3 regions of the Bacillus sp. JJ864 genome follow, and region 1 is predicted to be linked to each of the others. Evidence: riboswitches for the same ligand, from Rfam matches in the RefSeq annotation. Region 1 holds a riboswitch; each other region holds the start of a gene.

The links. A riboswitch is a leader RNA that binds a small molecule or an ion and turns the genes downstream of it on or off. The one in region 1 is predicted to bind lysine.
Region 2: it holds a riboswitch for lysine, as region 1 does, so the genes downstream of both, V7024_RS23450 (aspartate kinase) here and V7024_RS16195 (amino acid permease) in region 1, are expected to answer to the same signal.
Region 3: it holds a riboswitch for lysine, as region 1 does, so the genes downstream of both, lysA (diaminopimelate decarboxylase) here and V7024_RS16195 (amino acid permease) in region 1, are expected to answer to the same signal.

Annotation. Positions count from the first base shown of each region.
Region 1 is NZ_JBALLY010000100.1:15,024-18,314, forward strand. Features, by position in the region: gene V7024_RS16190 (ABC transporter permease) at 1-412, opposite strand, end outside; gene V7024_RS16195 (amino acid permease) at 479-1,897, opposite strand; lysine riboswitch at 2,030-2,209, opposite strand; gene V7024_RS16200 (hypothetical protein) at 2,489-2,818, shown strand; gene V7024_RS16205 (hypothetical protein) at 2,878-3,063, opposite strand.
Region 2 is NZ_JBALLY010000223.1:5,683-8,973, reverse strand. Features, by position in the region: gene V7024_RS23450 (aspartate kinase) at 113-1,342, opposite strand; lysine riboswitch at 1,576-1,766, opposite strand; gene V7024_RS23445 (DoxX-like family protein) at 1,967-2,857, shown strand; gene V7024_RS23440 (DUF4166 domain-containing protein) at 2,862-3,291, shown strand, end outside.
Region 3 is NZ_JBALLY010000135.1:24,261-27,551, forward strand. Features, by position in the region: gene lysA (diaminopimelate decarboxylase) at 63-1,379, opposite strand; lysine riboswitch at 1,558-1,739, opposite strand; gene V7024_RS19135 (DUF3888 domain-containing protein) at 1,829-2,224, opposite strand; gene V7024_RS19140 (LTA synthase family protein) at 2,416-3,291, shown strand, end outside.

The DNA of each region.
Region 1 (3,291 bases):
CGTTAGTACGTACAAAGGATAAACTATACAAATATAAAAAAGGAGATCGTTTTTTATATAGGATCCGTTCCATCCAAGTAGTAAGCCATTTTCTTTGTTTTACTTGCTGTTTGATTTGCGGTACATCTGTAAAGAAATGAACAAATTGATAAAAGCGCATGTCCATTTTTTCTTCTTGCTCTATTAAGTATTCCCAATGAATGTACCCTTTTTGTTTGTTCATCGTATATAAAAATAAGAGCGCTATGACAAGGAGTATACTTCCTACAATCATAATGGAAGTGAATTGAAACATTGTATATGTAATGGCTGCATTGCAGAATATCCGAATAAGTAACCAGTATGAAGCGAATTCTGTATTTCTAAATGTCCAATGTATGTACATGTTCCACCACTTTATAAAAGCAAGGATGACAAAAGCTCCGCCTAAAAAAGAGGTTTTCTGTCTTTACATGTACACAAAAAAGCAAGTTACCTTTTAGGCAACTTGCTCGTTTTGTTTCTTTTTCTTTTCATCACGTTTCATTAATGGATAGAAAGCAAATCCGACGACAAATAATCCGATGCCAAGCAGGAATGTTTTCATATCAGAAGATCCTGTTTTAATTACCCATAGTGCGTAAATTAGTGCAATCGCTGCAATAATTCCATCCATGATACGAGAAACTTTTTGATTTTCGTATGTTTCACCTGTCATCACGAGTTTAAGTTGGAAGATTGGTGAAACGAGATATGGAATTAAGTAGGCCAGCGTTGAAACGGTAATAACAAATGTATAGGCTTGGGCAATTGACCCGGATAGTGTTGAGAATAGGAACACTTGTGACATAATATTTGTTATACGAAGCGAATGAATCGGGCTTCCTTTTTTATTTGTTTTTGAAAAGAAAGAGGGGAAGAACCCTTCTTTTGCTGCTTGATACGGTACTTCTGAGCTTAATAAAACCCAGCCAAGAATAGAACCAAATAAAGAAGTAAGTGCAAGCAGCGCCATTAATTTTCCGCCGCCATGCCCCATTGCTGCAGATAGTGCATCTGCTAATGGTCGTTCAGATGCTTGCAGTTTATCGATATGAAGAACGCCCATTGTTAAGATTGTAATTCCTAAGTAAATTCCAACTGTTAACAATAAACCAGCAACAGTTGCGTGTTTTACTGTTTTTGGTGAAACAGCACGGTTTGATAGTAAGACAGCTGACTCGATGCCGATAAAGGCCCAAAGTGTTGTTAAGGCAGCTAAGTTTACTTGTGATAATAGTCCGTGTGAAATGCCTTCTTTATCAATAATCGGTGTATACCATTGTCCAAGTTTAGATGCTTGGAAGGCAAATAACGTTACAACGATGAAGAGAAGGAATCCTGTTACTTTCGTTGTAGTTGCTAGGAAGTTTAGTTTCCCAGCACCGCTTATGCCGTTCGTTAAAATGAGATGTGTTCCCCACAGTAAAAGGGTACAAATGGAGAACGTAATCAGTTTTCCAACTTCAATGTCAAACGTTCCGACTGAAAATAATACACGTGTATCTTTCATAATTGGGAAAAAGAGCGATAAATAACCAGCAAATGATGTAATGATCGCTACGTTACTTGCCCAGTTTGCAACCCAGTAGCCCCATACGATGCTAAAACCCGCCATTTTTTTTGTTTTTTGTGAAGAAAAGAGTGCATAAGCATGACTTTGCGGGCCTGTTGTTAAATCAGGACGACGAATTGCTAAATTACCGAAAACAAGTGCTAGCATTAACACGCCAAACCCTGTTGTTAACCAAGCTAATGTAACACCAAGAGGGCTAGCTGTTTGTGCTAATGTACTCGGAACCATGAAAATACCAGCTCCGACCATATTTCCAACTACAAATGCAGTGAGTACCCAAAAGCCCCATTTTTTTTGTTGCATAGAAATTACCTCCAAAATTAGTATAACCAAGTCAAGCGAGGAGATATGTATGTGTTTGAAGTTCCAAACAAAACAAAAAAGCGCGTATATGTTCACGCGCTTCTCAATCTTATTAAGAAACCCACGGACATATCTCTCGATAGCTCTCCACAAGCAAAAAGCTTGTGACAGTCCTACACTTATTCAATGCAGACCCAGCAAGAAAGCGTTGTGGATACTTCTCGCTTCGGCAATTATTCCTTTTTGATTTGTTCAGCGATGCCACACATCTCCCAAATCATACTATTAATAATTGCAACCTCTACCTCACCGAGATACGAATGAGGATTTATATATAAAGTTAACATTAACAAGGGTAACAAATGGATTTTTATTCGTCAATGCAAATGAATATAATCGGATGATTGTGAGAATAGAGTATGTTTAAAATAATGAAACAACTTCTGGATTTGTATCATACAATATGTATATAAAAGAAGGGAAGAGTGCAATTTTTATTATGGAGAGCACTTTATTTCCCCAGAACTTTGAGGCAGGGATAAGCTGATGGAGAGATGGTTTAAGAGAAACTGCTTTATATGTGGAAAGGAAATGGATACTTGTGAAAAAACGGATCCAATAGAGGAGTTAAAAAAACAAAATGAAGAACTCGCGGCCTCTTTAGAACAATGTATGAGGTTACTCTATAATATACAAAGGAATGTAAGTAAAAAAACAGAAAAGAGTGCATTGCCTTCTTTTTTTTCATTAGGAGATAAGATAGAAATATTTGACGGGGAAATAAGTATAGAAGGTATCTTTATTGAGTGTACAAATGAATGGTTATATTGGATTAACGTAGATTATGATTTAACCATTAGTCATATAAACAGTGTAAAACATATTATAAAAAAAGAGTCTATTCAAAAAGGGGGAATATAGCTCTTTTTGATATAGACTCAGTATTTTATTGTGAGAGGGTTAAACAATTTTATAAGAAATTAGGAAATTTTACGAACGCTAATTGTATTTAAACTTGTAACGTTGATATTTGCGTGGCTATCAACCCAAACTAAGAAGTTGTTGTTGTCTACGCGGATGAAAACACCTCTGCCGTCAATTTCACGTCCTGCTGAAAATACGCGAATTTTGTCGCCCTCTACTAAACCATTTAATGTGATTGCCATGTGACCGCCTCCTCTCTATCAGAAGTTAATATATATATATGAAAACGATAGAGAGTGTGTGCGAGAGAAATGTAGTGCTAGCAACCATTTTTATAAATATAAAGGTAAGTAGAGATACATTAAATTCTTACAAATACCTTTTGGTTCCGTTAATCTTAACAGAGTCATCAGTCATATAAAAAGTGTAAAATGTATGATAAAAAAGAGTCTATTCAAAAAGGGTTTCTC
Region 2 (3,291 bases), on a different contig from region 1:
ATTGTGTCGAATCGCCGATAAATGTATCATTTCCGCCGAAATATCGGTGGACAAGTAAGAAGGAATCGATTTCCGAAAGGCACCTAGGCGCTTTTGGAATCGGCTCCTTTTTTTAATTTACTGATAAAAAAGGCTCAATTTTTGCCATAAATGATTCATGAAGTGATTCGACACCTTTTACTAAATGAAGGCGGTCGATTACGACAGATACTTTAATTTCCGATGTACTTACCATTTTAATGTGAATATCTTCTTCTTGTAATGTGGAGAACATTTTCGCAGCGACACCTGGATTAGATACCATACCTGATCCAACGATGGATACTTTTGCTAAATGGCTTTCATACTCTACAGATTCATATTGCATTGATTCACGATTTTCTTCTAAAACCGCTAATGTTTCTTTTAAGTCATTTGAATGAATAGAGAAGGATAAATGTACAGTTCCTTCATTTGTAATACTTTGAATAATAATATCTACATTAATATGAGCGCTTGCTAATGTAGAGAAGACTGCGGAAAGTTTTCCTGGTTGTAAGCCTTTCATTGTTACACGTGTAATATTATCTTCAAATGCAATGCCTTTTACGATTGATTGTTGTTCCATGTTACATTCTCCCCTTACGATTGTTCCGTTTTCTTGTTCCATGCTTGAACGAACTTCTAACATAACGTTATGATTTTTGGCGAATTCGACTGCTCGTGGATGAAGTACACCAGCACCTAGATTTGCAAGTTCTAACATTTCATCATAGGAAATTTCATTTAATTTGTAAGCGTCTTTTACAACGCGTGGATCAGTTGTGTAAACGCCTGTTACATCTGTATAAATATCACATTTTTTTGCCTGTAATGCTGCAGCTAATGCAACTGCAGTTGTATCAGAACCGCCGCGACCAAGTGTTGTAATTTCTTGTTCTGCGCTTAATCCTTGGAAACCGGCTGCAACGACAATCGTTCCTTTTTGTATATAAGATTGAATTCGCTCTGTATTTATGTCGGTAATTCTAGCGCTGCCATGTATGGATTCTGTTGTAATCCCAGCTTGCCAGCCTGTAAGTGAAATTGCCTCGTACCCTTTCGTTTGCAAAGCCATTGTTAATAAAGAAATTGAAATTTGCTCACCTGTTGTAAGTAACATGTCCATTTCACGTTTACTAGGTTGATCTGTAATACTAGCAGCTAAAGATACGAGTTCATCTGTACTATGTCCCATTGCAGAAACGACTGCTACAATTCCGTGTCCTCTTTCATACTCTTCAATGATTAAATCGGCAACATGTTGAATCCGGTCGATATTTCCGACAGATGTACCACCAAATTTTTGAACAATAATTTCCATGATAAGAGCCCTCTTTCAAGTTAATATAGATAATTAAATTAGGAAAAATGTTGTTACACATAAGATGGGAAATATAGATCCCTCTCATTCCTGTAAGTTACCGAAAGCAAATAAAAAACACCATCTCAAATAGGTGAGGATGGTGCTGTTACAGGAAAAAAGGAAACAGAAAACGGAGCTAATAAAAAAACCGCCAAAAAAGAAGATAATCATTAAAAATATGATTTCTCTTTTTTGTAGATAGCTCTTCATGTATACACCGCCGCTGTATACATGACAGTTCTGTTTCTATTCGAAAACAGTCCCAATGTATATGTTCAGAGGCACATATACATTTCGGCAACTTTTCCTTTCCTCTAAATTCACTGACAATCTCTGTGTCTCCTATAGAATACTCATAAAAGTTGCGACCTCTATCTCACGTCATTAGGCGAGAGTAATTGGTTGTATGAAGTTGTTTGTAACATTTGTTTCATAGTAATCAAAATGTCGAGAGAAATCAAGTAGGTTATAATTATTTTGAAAATTTAAACTATTTTAGAAAAAAATAAAAATGGTATAAAATGTGGTTAAAAGAAGTAGTTCTAACAATATTTTACACATGGATTGAATGGAGGGGTGGGAGTGAAAATACAAAAACCTATTTATGTAAAAACGGAAATTGAAACAACAATGGATGAACTTTGGAAGTATACACAAGATCCAAAGATACATACGGAATGGGATGCCCGGTTTACAGAAATATCGTATTTAGAGAAGAACCAAGACGAACCACAGCGTTTTTTATATAAAACAAAAATTGGTTTCGGACTTGAAATTGCTGGAGCAGGAGAATCAATAGGAGAATTACAAAAAGAAGGCGGGGAACGCATTTCGTCACTGAAATTTTGGACAGATAGTAAACTTTCGTTAATTTCGGTAGGGAGAGGCTATTGGAAGTATACACCGAATGAGAATAAGGTTCGCTTTGAAACGCAGTTTGGAGGTATAGGAAGATTTATAGATTCATATATATTTCGTCCGTTATTAGGGTGGGCAACAGCTTGGAGTTTTGATGCCTTGAAATTGTGGTTAGAAAAAGGATTTCATCCGCGTTTATTATTAAAAAGAGCTATTACATATCATCTCATTTGCCTTTTGCTATCTTTTGTGTGGATCTATCAAGGTCTTATTCCAAAAATTTTATATACTCATCCAGAAGAGGTACAGATGCTTTCCAAGCTTATTGGTTCAGAAAATGATGCTGCCGCAATGATTAAAATGGTTGGATTTTTGGAAATTGTGTTTGGGGTGATCTGGTTGTTACCTTTCCAAAAACAGAAATTATTTTTTCTTCATGCTTTCATAATATTAATATTGACAGTTGCGGCGGGATTTACAAATATCGCTAGTTTTATGCAACCTTTTAATCCGATTACGTTAAACATCATATTAATTGGATTCTCAATAATCGGTTATATGAATAGTAATGATTTACCGCAAGCGAGGAATTGTAAGAGAAGTAGAAAGGAGTAGAAAATTGTCTTCCATTTACGAAACATTATTAGGAGAATCCTATCATCGGTTACATCCAAAATTACAAAAACGGTATGCGATTACAGAAGAACTTGGTTTTACAGGAGAAGGGAAAATGGATGAAATTACAGAAGGTTCTGCTGCTGTAAGAATGTTTTTAAAAGTAGCAGCAAAATTCCGGATGTTCTTTTCAGAAAGAGGGACAGAAGTACCATTTATTATCCAAAATAAAGCAGAGAAAGACAGGGAAGGAGAGACATTTGTAAGATGGAATCGGATGTTTTTGTTCGGTGAAAAAAAGCGTTATTTTCATGCTGTCATGTATTTGAATGATAAACAAAATGAAATTGTCGATTATTTTGGTGAACCACATTTGCTTGTATCGACGCTTGCGTTTCATGTTGATTCAAAAGGAGCAATGCATATTTCATCTA
Region 3 (3,291 bases), on a different contig from region 1:
AACGAGAACGTATTTATCCCGCATTAACAGGCAGTAAGATCCCCACTGATAGAAGTTTCACTTTATACAAATTCCTTTACACGTATGCGATCGTTTCCGATAATATTTTCAAACGATTCCCTCTCAACAACAACATGAGATTTTCCATTTTTCACAAACACAACTGCTGGTCGACGAATGCGATTGTAATTGTTTGCCATCGAATAGCCATATGCCCCTGTACAAGAGATAGCTAAGAGATCACACGAAACAACTTTCGGGAGCGCTATATCCCAAATGAGCATATCCCCGCTTTCGCAACACTTCCCTGCAATGGAAACAACCTCTTCAGCAGATTCATTCGCTCGGTTTGCTAGTAATGCTTCGTAACGCGCTCCGTAAAGTGCCGGTCGAAGGTTATCTGTCATGCCACCATCAACTGATACATATTTCCGAATGCCTGGAATATCTTTAATCGCTCCCACTGTATACAAAGTTGTTCCTGCATCACCAACAATACTACGACCTGGCTCTACCCAAATTTCTGGAAGTGGATATTCACATGCTGTAAATTGCTCGCGTACCGCATCTGTCACAGCTTGCACATATTCGCCAAGAGCAAGCGGTGTATCCCCTTCCGTATAACGAATTCCAAAACCACCGCCGACATTTAATACGGGTGCTACATAATCCATTTCTTTTCTCACTAATTCTAGAAATTTGTGAAGCACTTCAATTGCACGAACAAATCCTGCAGTTTCAAAAATTTGTGATCCTATATGAGAATGAATTCCTAGCACATTGTAATTTGATTTTTCTAATGCACTTTTCATTGCTTGTAATGCATGCCCTGTTGAAATACCAAAACCAAACTTAGAATCATCTTGACCCGTTGTAATATATTCATGCGTATGCGCTTCTACTCCTGGAGTCACACGAAGCAGAACACTGGCAACTTTTCCGTATTCTTTCGCCAAATCATGTAATATTTCTAGTTCTAAAAAATTATCTACAACGAAACACCCAATATTAGCTTCTAGCGCCATTCTCAGCTCTTCTTCTGTTTTATTATTGCCATGAAAATGGATACGTTCAGCTGAAAATCCTGCTTGCAATGCCGTATATAACTCTCCGCTAGACACAACATCCAGCGACATATTTTCTTCCGCAGCTAATCGGCACATTTCCATGCACAAGAACGCTTTGCTTGCATATGCTACTTGATAAGAGAACCCACTCTCTCTAAAAGCACGATGAAATGCACGACATTTCTCACGAATTGCTGCTTCATCATATACATAAAGAGGTGTACCATATGTCGCTGTAAGTTCAGTAGCATCGCATCCCCCAATTTCTAAATGTCCTTGCTCGTTAATGCGGCTTGTGCCGTGTAAATACATGTGAATTCCTCCCTTTTTTCTCAAAACCATCTATTACATCCCTTAGTTGTTCATATTATCCCTAATTAGGTAAACAAAAAACGCGCGGAACAATGTTCACACGCGTTTCTTATTAGAAAAATATAGGATGAAAAAATAAACTTGTGTTATTTTCTCAAATAAGAAACCGCATCAAACATCTCCTAATAGCTCTCCATAAGTCAAAAACTTATGACAGTACTACATTTATTTAATGCAGTCCCAATATATGAATAAGTGGGTATTCATATATTTCGGCGAAAATCCCTTTCAGACTATAATCATGAATACCACTTTATTTCCTATAGCTTACTTTTGATTATCGCGGCCTCTACCCTTGAGTGTAGATGAGGTAAGTCTATTTAATTTTCAAGCACCTTTTTATTGCTATTAACAATAGCAAATGAGTAATTTATTTGTCAAATACTTTTTTAAATTGGTTTACGACAATTTATTTTTGTATTATCTGGTAAGCGCTTTACACCTATATTCTTCACAGTCCATTCACCATCATCATTTTCAAAGGTAATTATTACTTTTTCAAACGGCGGGAGTTTTTCCCCTCCTATCCCTGGTTCATATTTAATTATTTCAATAGAAGCACGGAACAAATATGTACCGCTGTACATTTTTTTCATGCTAACGATTTTCGGACATTCATATGGCTTTTGTTTTCCATAATACTTTTGAATCGCTTCATTTATTCTCGGAAACAGCACCGAATAAAGTGCATCTTCTAATAATAACGGTTCATGTTCAGCCAAAAAAGGAGCTGGATTTCCAAGTAAAATGAAGCAGCTTACTATAAAACAACATATTTTCTTCATAGTACTCCTCCACTTTTCCATCGATGACATTATTTTATCCATCTTCCCTTTTTCTACCCAATTATGAGAAAAGCATCCACAAATTCACTATGTTTTTATATAATAGTACACATAGCAAAAAAACATAGAAATATGTAACCGGTTATATACAGAAACGAACGGTTACTTGTAGGTAGTAGGAGGAGCCCAATATGATGCAACGCTTGTTTCCAAAAATACGATTCGCTCTCATAGCAGTCGTCCTATTATGGATCAAAACATATATTGTATACAAATTAGCTTTTGATATGAAGATCAATAACGCTTTCGAACAAATCATGTTGTTCTTTAATCCATTAGCTTCATTATTATTATTTTTCGGTTTCGCTTTATTAGCAACAAAATATCGAAATCGTATCATTATTAGTATTAGTATGGTGTTATCATTTATTTTATTTGGCAACGCCATGTTTTATGGATTTTACAATGACTTTGTAACATTCCCAGTATTATTTCAAACGAATAACATGGCTGATTTAGGAACGAGTATAAAAGAACTATTTACATATAAAACACTTCTTTTATTTGCAGATACCATTATTTTAGCCATATTATCTCGGAAATTCCCTAGTTTTTGTGACACAACTCCTTTATCGAGAAAAGAAAAACAAACCTTTTTTAGTGGTGTAACAGCAGCATTAGCCTTGCAAATGATTATTTCAGTTATTTATAAACCACAACTCTTTTCACATTCATTTGATCGCCAAACAGTTGTGAAAAATCTTGGCTTATATACATATCATATTTATGATATTGCGCTGCAATCGAAATCGTCTGCTCAGCGTGCCTTCGCAAGTGGTGATACCTTTTCTGAAATTGATAACTATGTGAAAACAAAAGATAGACAAGCAAATAAAGAATTGTTCGGCGTGGCAAAAGGAAAAAATGTTATTTTAATCTCCATGGAATCTACGCAAAGTTTTGTCATCAATCAAAAAATAAATGGAAAAGAAATTACACCATTTTTAAATGACTTCATTAAAGAAAGCTATTATTTCAATAACTTTTATCATCAAACTGGACAAGGG